Regions from separate parts of the Klebsiella sp. PK01 genome, predicted to be linked through region 2. Evidence: predicted binding sites of a transcription regulator. Region 2 holds the regulator's gene; each other region holds the start of a gene.
What was found. Region 2 encodes sigma-54, which starts transcription at its own class of promoters, with help from an activator protein. Its sites were predicted from a motif close to GTTGGCACANNTTTCGCTNT; they were not measured.
Positions count from the first base shown of each region.

Region 1: norV (anaerobic nitric oxide reductase flavorubredoxin) is a predicted target of sigma-54. The motif match lies at 1,168-1,187, and genes of this name have one in related genera.
Region 3: glnA (glutamate--ammonia ligase) is a predicted target of sigma-54. The motif match lies at 1,404-1,423, and genes of this name have one in related genera.

Region 1 is NZ_JBYEZM010000003.1:112,085-115,334, forward strand. Features, by position in the region: gene norR (nitric oxide reductase transcriptional regulator NorR) at 1-1,046, opposite strand, end outside; gene norV (anaerobic nitric oxide reductase flavorubredoxin) at 1,234-2,682, shown strand; gene norW (NADH:flavorubredoxin reductase NorW) at 2,679-3,250, shown strand, end outside.
Region 2 is NZ_JBYEZM010000003.1:705,832-709,081, forward strand. Features, by position in the region: gene lptA (lipopolysaccharide ABC transporter substrate-binding protein LptA) at 1-309, shown strand, start outside; gene lptB (LPS export ABC transporter ATP-binding protein) at 316-1,041, shown strand; gene rpoN (RNA polymerase factor sigma-54) at 1,089-2,522, shown strand; gene hpf (ribosome hibernation promoting factor) at 2,545-2,832, shown strand; gene ptsN (PTS IIA-like nitrogen regulatory protein PtsN) at 2,891-3,250, shown strand, end outside.
Region 3 is NZ_JBYEZM010000011.1:13,540-16,789, reverse strand. Features, by position in the region: gene typA (ribosome-dependent GTPase TypA) at 1-1,132, opposite strand, end outside; gene glnA (glutamate--ammonia ligase) at 1,509-2,918, shown strand; gene glnL (nitrogen regulation protein NR(II)) at 3,107-3,250, shown strand, end outside.

The sequences.
Region 1 (3,250 bases), 590 kb from region 2:
CTCAGCCGATGGTACAGATCGGCGCGAAAGCGCCCTTCCACCACCTCCTGGCGCAGATCGCGGTTAGTCGCCGCCAGCACCCGCACATCGACCCGCAGGCTGCGGTCATCGCCGACGCGCTGAATATCGCCATACTGCAGCACGCGCAGCAGTTTCGCCTGCAGCGCCAGCGACAGTTCGCCGATTTCGTCAAGGAACAGGGTGCCGTTATCAGCCATCTCAAATTTACCGCTGCGGTTGCTGATAGCCCCGGTAAACGCCCCTTTCACATGACCGAACAGCTCGCTCTCCGCCACGCTTTCCGGCAGCGCCGCGCAGTTGAGATAGACCAGCGGGTTAGCGGCTCGCGGCGACCCCTGATGCACCGCCTTCGCCACCAGCTCTTTACCGGTGCCGGTTTCGCCGCTAATCAGCACGTTTAAATCCGAGGCGGCGACGATATCGATCTCTTTTTTCAGCTGCAACATAGGGGCCGACAGGCCGATAATCTCCTGACGCTCAGGCTGCGCGTAATTCACCGGCTGCGCCGGCAACACGTTTTGCGCCTCAAGGCGGGCGATGAGCAGCGCGTTATTCAAGGCGCCAGCCACCAGCGCGGCAATCAGCCGCAGCTCTTCATCGCTGAAGCTATCGAAACGGTCGGCATCCATCCCGTCCAGGGTCAGCGCGCCAATCAGCGTCTGCCCGGCAAACAGCGGCAGGCCAACGCAGGCGTGAACCTTCAGGCTCTCATGGCCGGGGATCAGCCCGTCGTAGGGGTCGGGCAAGTCGCTATCCGCCGGGAAGCGCACCACATCCCCGGCACGCGCAATCGCCTCAAGCCGCGGGTGCCCTTCCAGGGCAAAGCGCCGACCGAGCACATCCTGCGCCAGGCCATCGATCGCCAGCGGCACAAACTGATGCGCCTCATAGCGCAGCAGCGCCGAGGCATCGCAGCCGAGAATCTGCCGCAGGGTAGTAATCAGGCGCGAAAAACGGTCGCTGTGACCGATATCGCTTTGTAAATCAATGGCGATTCTCGCCAGCGCGTCGACGGAAAAACTCATTGCCGCTCCATTGTCATTTTGACAATACACATTGTCATATCGACTATTTTAACAATAGTCATTTTGACAGCAACCAAAATCAGCAAAAATTAAAAATAGCTAATTATCAATGAATTAAAAAGTTGGCACGCAACTTGATATAAGCCAATCAACTGAGTTTAAACACACTGTATTGATTGAGGTTGCTATGTCTATTGCGGTTAAAAATAACATTCTTTGGGTTGGCCAACGCGATTGGGAAGTGCGTGATTTCCACGGTACCGAATATAAAACGCTGCGCGGCAGCAGCTATAACAGCTATCTCATCCGTGAAGAGAAAAACGTGCTGATCGATACCGTCGATCATAAATTCAGCCGCGAGTTCGTACAGAACCTGCGCAGCGAAATCGATCTGGCTGACCTCGACTACATCGTCATTAACCATGCCGAAGAGGACCATGCCGGCGCGCTGACCGAACTGATGATGCAGATCCCGGATACGCCGATTTACTGCACCGCCAACGCCATCGACTCGATCAACGGCCACCATCATCATCCAGAGTGGAACTTCCACGTGGTGAAAACCGGCGATACTCTCGATATCGGTAATGGTAAACAGCTGATCTTCGTGGAAACGCCGATGCTGCACTGGCCTGACAGCATGATGACCTACCTGACCGGCGACGCGGTGCTGTTCAGCAACGACGCCTTCGGCCAGCACTACTGCGACGAACACCTGTTCAACGATGAAGTGGACCAGATTGAACTGTACGAACAGTGCCAGCGCTACTACGCCAACATCCTGACGCCGTTCAGCCGCCTGGTGACGCCGAAAATTACCGAAATCCTCGGTTTCAACCTGCCGGTGGATATGATTGCCACCTCCCATGGCGTGGTCTGGCGCGATAACCCGACGCAAATCGTCGAGAAATACCTCGAGTGGGCAGCGGATTATCAGGAAGATCGCATCACCCTCTTCTACGACACCATGTCCAATAACACTCGTATGATGGCGGACGCCATCGCTCAGGGGATCACCGAGGTTGATCCACGGGTGGCGGTGAAAATCTTTAACGTCGCCCGCAGCGACAAAAACGACATTCTGACCAACGTTTTCCGCTCGAAAGGCGTACTGGTGGGCACCTCCACCATGAACAACGTGATGATGCCGAAAATCGCCGGGCTGGTGGAAGAGATGACCGGGCTGCGTTTTCGCAATAAACGCGCCAGCGCCTTTGGCTCGCACGGCTGGAGCGGCGGCGCGGTAGACCGCCTGTCCACCCGCCTGCAGGATGCCGGTTTTGAGATGTCGCTGAGCCTGAAAGCCAAATGGCGCCCGGATATTGACGCGCTAGAACTGTGCCGCCAACACGGTCGCGACATCGCCCGCCAGTGGGCCCTCTCGCCGCTGCCGGTTGCTGAAGCAGCGACAACGCCGGAACAACGGGACTGCGCCTGTGCCGCCGCCGCGGCCGCCGATCTCGGTCCCATGATGCAGTGCAGCGTGTGCCAGTGGGTCTATGACCCGGCGAAAGGCGAACCTAACCAGGATGTACAGCCGGGTACGCCGTGGAGTGAAGTGCCGGACAATTTCCTCTGCCCTGAGTGTTCTCTTGGCAAAGATGTCTTTGACGTACTGGCGATGGAGGCAAAATGAGTGATGGCATCGTCATCATCGGCTCGGGCTTCGCGGCCCGCCAGCTGGTGAAAAATATTCGTAAGCAGGATACGCAAATTCCGCTGACGTTAATCGCCGCCGATAGCATGGATGAGTACAACAAACCGGATCTCAGCCATGTCATCAGCCGCGGGCAGAAGGCCGACGATCTGACCCTGCAAAGCGCAGGTGAGTTCGCCGAGCAGTACAATCTGCGTTTGTTTCCCCATACCTGGGTAAGCGATATCGACGCCGAAAACCGGTTAGTGAAGAGCCAGGATAACCAGTGGCGCTACGACAAACTGGTGCTGGCCACCGGCGCGACGCCGTTTATCCCGCCGGTGCCGGGGCGCGAGCTGATGCTGACGCTGAACAGCCAGCGCGAATATGGCGCGGCGCAGAGCCAGCTCCGCGATGCCAAACGGGTGCTGATCGTCGGCGGCGGCCTGATTGGCTGCGAACTGGCGATGGATTTCTGCCGCGCCGGTAAAGCGGTAACGGTAGTCGATAACTCAGCCAGCGTGCTGGCGGCGCTGATGCCGCCGGAGGCCAGCAGCCGCCTGCAGCA
Region 2 (3,250 bases):
GAAAAAGGCAAAGAGGTGATCGACGGTTTCGGCAATCCGGCCACCTTCTATCAGATGCAGGACAACGGCAAACCGGTGAAAGGCCGCGCGTCGAAAATGCATTATGAACTGCAGAACGATTTCGTGGTGCTGACCGGTAACGCGCATCTGGAACAGCTGGATAGCAATATTCAGGGCGATAAAATCACCTATCTGGTGAAAGAGCAGAAAATGCAGGCCTTCAGCAACAAAGGCGGTCGCGTGACTACGGTACTGGTGCCTTCGCAGTTGCAGGACAAAAGCGGCGATCAGCAAAAGAAAGGTAAGTAATCCGTTATGGCAACATTAACTGCAAAAAACCTCGCCAAAGCCTACAAAGGCCGCCGCGTGGTGGAAGACGTCAGCCTGACCGTCAACTCCGGTGAAATCGTCGGTCTGCTGGGCCCGAACGGCGCCGGTAAGACCACCACCTTTTATATGGTGGTGGGCATTGTGCCGCGCGATGCCGGCAACATTATCATTGACGATGAAGATATCAGTCTGCTGCCGCTGCACGCGCGCGCGCGCCGCGGCATTGGTTACCTGCCGCAGGAAGCCTCTATCTTCCGCCGCCTGAGCGTCTACGATAACCTGATGGCGGTGCTGCAGATTCGCGACGATCTCAGCAGCGAGCAGCGTGAAGATCGCGCTAAAGAGCTGATGGAAGAATTCCACATCGAACACCTGCGCGATAGCCTGGGCCAGGCGCTCTCCGGCGGTGAACGCCGCCGCGTCGAAATCGCCCGCGCGCTGGCGGCGAACCCCAAATTCATCCTGCTGGATGAACCGTTCGCCGGGGTCGACCCCATCTCCGTTATCGATATTAAACGCATCATCGAACACCTGCGCGACAGCGGGCTTGGCGTACTCATTACTGACCATAACGTCAGGGAGACGCTGGCGGTCTGTGAACGAGCTTATATCGTAAGCCAGGGCCATCTCATCGCCCACGGCACCCCGCAGCAAATCCTTGAAGACGAGCAGGTTAAACGCGTGTACCTTGGGGAAGACTTCAGACTCTGATAGGGTAGAGGTTATAGACGTTTTAGCCGGAGATATTGACCCTGAACATGAAGCAAGGTTTGCAATTAAGGCTAAGCCAACAGCTTGCCATGACGCCCCAACTGCAGCAGGCCATCCGCTTGTTGCAGCTGTCCACGTTAGAACTCCAGCAAGAACTCCAGCAGGCGCTGGAGAGTAACCCGTTGCTTGAGCAAACCGATCTTCACGAAGAGGTTGAAACCACAGAAGCCGAGGACCGCGAGTCTCTGGATACCGTCGACGCGCTCGAACAAAAAGAGATGCCGGACGAGCTCCCGCTGGACGCCAGTTGGGATGAAATCTACACCGCCGGCACGCCGTCGGGTAATGGCGTCGACTACCAGGACGATGAACTGCCGATCTATCAGGGTGAAACCACCCAGAGCCTGCAGGATTATCTGATGTGGCAGGTTGAGCTCACGCCTTTCACCGATACCGACCGCGCGATTGCCACCTCCATCGTCGATGCCGTTGACGATACCGGCTACCTTACTATTCCCATTCAGGACATTGTCGATAGTATCGAAGATGATGAAATTGGCATTGAGGAAGTGGAAGCGGTACTCAAACGCGTGCAGCGTTTCGATCCGGTCGGCGTCGCCGCCAGGGATCTCCGTGACTGCCTGCTGATCCAGCTTTCACAATTTGCCAAAGAGACGCCGTGGCTGGAAGAGGCGCGGTTGATCATCAGCGAGCATCTTGATCTCCTGGCCAACCACGATTTCCGCAGCCTGATGCGCGTCACCCGCTTGAAAGAAGACGTTCTGAAAGAGGCGGTTTGCCTGATCCAGTCGCTGGATCCGCGGCCGGGGCAGTCCATACAAACCAGCGAGCCGGAGTACGTGATCCCGGATGTGCTGGTGCGCAAGGTTAGCGGCCGCTGGGTTGTCGAGCTCAATTCCGATAGCATTCCGCGGCTGAAGATTAATCAGCAATACGCGGCGATGGGCAATAATGCGCGCAACGACGCCGACAGCCAATTTATCCGCAGCAACCTGCAGGAAGCCCGCTGGCTGATTAAGAGCCTTGAGAGCCGTAACGATACCCTACTGCGCGTCAGCCGCTGCATCGTCGAACAGCAGCAGGCCTTCTTTGAGCAGGGCGAAGAATTTATGAAACCGATGGTGCTGGCGGATATCGCCCAGGCCGTCGAGATGCATGAATCAACAATTTCACGCGTTACCACGCAAAAATATCTGCACAGTCCACGAGGTATTTTTGAGTTGAAGTATTTCTTCTCCAGCCATGTCAATACCGAAGGCGGCGGCGAAGCCTCGTCTACCGCCATTCGCGCGCTGGTGAAGAAGTTAATCGCCGCGGAAAACCCCGCGAAGCCGTTGAGCGACAGCAAGCTCACCACCATGCTCTCCGATCAGGGTATTATGGTGGCACGGCGCACTGTTGCTAAGTACCGAGAGTCTTTATCCATTCCGCCGTCAAACCAGCGCAAACAACTGGTCTGACACAACCGATAAGGAAGACACTATGCAGCTCAACATTACAGGACACAACGTCGAGATCACTCCTGCTATGCGCGACTTCGTCACCACGAAGTTCAGCAAACTGGAGCAGTTTTTCGATAGGATCAACCAGGTCTATATTGTGTTAAAAGTAGAGAAGGTGACGCAAATCGCGGACGCCAATTTGCATGTCAACGGTGGCGAAATCCATGCCAGTGCGGAAGGGCAGGATATGTATGCCGCTATCGATGGTCTTATCGATAAGCTGGCAAGACAGTTAACAAAACATAAAGATAAACTGAAACAACACTAATTGTCCGGGCGATCGCCCTTATCCGCAGCCCGCGGATAAGGGCAGCTCAGGTGAAATTATGATGAACAACGATTCCGCTCTACAACTGAGCAATGTCCTTAACCAGGATTGTACCCGTAGCCAGGTTCACTGCCAGAGCAAGAAACGCGCGCTGGAAATCATCAGCGAACTGGCGGCGAAGCAGCTAGGTTTACCGCCGCAGGTGGTCTTTGAAGCGATCCTGACCCGTGAAAAAATGGGCAGTACCGGGATCGGCAACGGCATTGCGATCCCTCACGGCAAGCTTGAAGAGGATACCCTGCGCGCCGTTGGCGTCTTTGTGCAGTTGGAAACGCCGATCGCCTTCGATGCGATCGACAATCAGCCGGTCGATCTGCTGTTTGCGCTACTGGTGCCGGCCGATCAAACCAAAACCCAC
Region 3 (3,250 bases), on a different contig from region 2:
AACCTTCACGACGCATGTTTTCAATCAGAACGGACAGGTGCAGTTCACCACGACCAGAAACGCGGAACGCATCGGCGTCTTCGGTTTCTTCAACGCGCAGCGCAACGTTGTGCACCAGCTCTTTGTTCAGACGGTCCAGGATCTGGCGAGAGGTAACGAACTTACCTTCTTTACCGCAGAACGGAGAGGTGTTGACGTTGAAGAACATAGATACGGTCGGCTCATCAACAGACAGCGCCGGCAGCGCTTCGACGTTCTGCGGGTCGCAGATGGTGTCGGAGATGTTCAGCTCGCCCAGACCGGTGATCGCGATGATGTCGCCAGCTTCGGCTACGTCGCTCTCGATACGCTCGAGACCCAGGTGAGTCAGTACTTTACCAACTTTACCGTTGCGGGTTTTCCCTTCGCTATCGATGATAGTGATCTGCTGGTTCGGCTTCACTTTACCGCGCTTGATGCGACCAATGCCGATTACGCCAACGTAGTTGTTGTAGTCGAGCTGGGAGATTTGCATCTGCAGCGGACCGTCAAGGTCAACGTCCGGCGCCGGTACACGGTCAACAATCGCCTGGTACAGCGGGGTCATGTCGTCAGCCATGTCTTCGTGGTCCAGACCCGCGATACCGTTCAGCGCGGAAGCGTAAACGATCGGGAAGTCCAGCTGTTCGTCGGTCGCGTCGAGGTTAACGAACAGGTCGAATACCTGGTCGACAACCCAATCCGGACGCGCGCCCGGACGGTCAACTTTGTTGATGACCACGATCGGCTTCAGACCGTGAGCAAACGCTTTTTTGGTAACAAAGCGCGTCTGCGGCATCGGGCCATCAAAGGCATCAACCACCAGCAGCACAGAGTCAACCATGGACATAACACGCTCAACTTCACCTCCGAAGTCGGCGTGCCCTGGGGTATCAACGATGTTGATACGGTAATCATTCCATTTGATTGCAGTGTTTTTAGCGAGGATGGTAATCCCACGCTCTTTCTCCAAATCGTTGGAGTCCATCACACGTTCTTGTGCTTCAGTACGTGCGTCGAACGTACCGGATTGCTGTAGCAGCTTATCAACCAGGGTAGTTTTACCATGGTCGACGTGCGCGATGATGGCGATATTACGCAGATTTTCGATCACAACTTTGCCTCAGGCATTAGAAATAGCGCGTTATTGTACACGTATTAAGCGAAGGACTGAACAGGATCACAAAGATCCTCCGCAAACAAGTATTGCAGAGTTTGTTTGTGATCGCTTTCACGGAGCGATAAAAGGGCACCGTAATAAAAATTGCACCAAAATGGTGCTCAATGTTCACATCGAGGCACTATTTTGGTGCATTATCTCCATCATGGTGCAGTCCTTTTGCACTATGGTGCGCATGATACAGCGTTTTACCGTACTTTTAAAAGTTGGCACAGATTTCGCTTTATATTTTTTAAGGCAACAACGCCACTTTTAAGTAGTAAGAAGTTCGTTACCACGACGACAATGACCAATCCGGGAGAGTTTAAGTATGTCCGCTGAACACGTTTTGACGATGCTGAACGAGCACGAAGTGAAGTTTGTCGATCTGCGCTTCACCGATACCAAAGGTAAAGAACAGCACGTCACGATTCCTTCCCATCAGGTAAATGCCGAATTCTTTGAAGAAGGCAAAATGTTTGATGGCTCCTCGATTGGCGGTTGGAAAGGTATTAACGAATCCGACATGGTCCTGATGCCGGATGCCACCACGGCGCTGATCGACCCGTTCTACGAAGAACCTACGCTGATCATCCGCTGCGATATCCTGGAACCAGGCACCCTGCAGGGCTACGACCGCGACCCGCGCTCTATCGCCAAGCGCGCTGAAGAATACCTGCGCGCCACCGGCATCGCCGACACCGTTCTGTTCGGGCCGGAACCAGAATTCTTCCTGTTCGATGACATCCGCTTTGGCGCATCCATCTCTGGTTCCCACGTAGCCATTGACGATATCGAAGGCGCATGGAACTCTTCTACCAAATACGAAGGCGGCAACAAAGGCCACCGTCCGGGCGTGAAAGGCGGTTACTTCCCGGTTCCGCCGGTAGACTCCTCTCAGGACATCCGTTCTACCATGTGTATGATCATGGAAGAGATGGGCCTGGTTGTTGAAGCTCACCACCACGAAGTGGCAACTGCAGGTCAGAACGAAATCGCCACCCGCTTCAACACCATGACCAAAAAAGCGGACGAAATTCAGATCTACAAATACGTTGTACACAACGTCGCTCACCGTTTCGGTAAAACCGCGACCTTCATGCCAAAACCAATGTTTGGCGATAACGGTTCCGGCATGCACTGCCACATGTCCCTGTCCAAGAACGGCGTAAACCTGTTCTCCGGCGACAAATACGCGGGCCTGTCTGAGCAAGCGCTGCACTACATCGGCGGCGTTATCAAGCACGCTAAAGCGATCAACGCCCTGGCGAACCCGACCACCAACTCCTACAAGCGTCTGGTCCCGGGTTACGAAGCGCCGGTCATGCTGGCTTACTCCGCCCGTAACCGCTCTGCTTCCATCCGTATTCCAGTGGTCGCCTCTCCGAAAGCGCGTCGTATCGAAGTACGCTTCCCGGACCCGGCTGCCAACCCGTACCTGTGCTTTGCCGCGCTGCTGATGGCCGGCCTCGACGGTATTAAAAACAAAATCCATCCTGGCGATGCGATGGACAAAAACCTGTACGATCTGCCGCCGGAAGAAGCGAAAGAAATCCCGCAGGTTGCCGGTTCTCTGGAAGAAGCCCTGCAGGCTCTGGATGCAGACCGCGAGTTCCTGACCGCAGGCGGCGTCTTCACTGACGAAGCTATCGATGCTTACATCGCCCTGCGCATTGAAGAAAACGACCGCGTACGTATGACTCCGCACCCGGTTGAGTTCGAACTGTACTACAGCGTCTGATTTTGCTGTAAATCCATGGTGTTCCCGTGTTGTGGCACGGGATACCAGGGATGTTTTGTTGCCGTGGAAACTTTCAGCCCATCTCAGGATGGGCTTTTTTCACCAGCAACACGCTGATCTCTCGCGCTTTTTACCAATAAAAAGCTATACTGCACTAAAATAGTGCAACCATTTCAGGAGACTGTCAGATGGCAACAGGCACACAGCCCGATGCTGGGCAGATCCTCAACTCGCTGATCCACAGTATCTTATTAGTCGATGACGACCTCGCGGTGCATTATGCCAACCCGGCAGCCCAGCAGTTACTGGCGCAAAGCTCGCGTAAATTATTC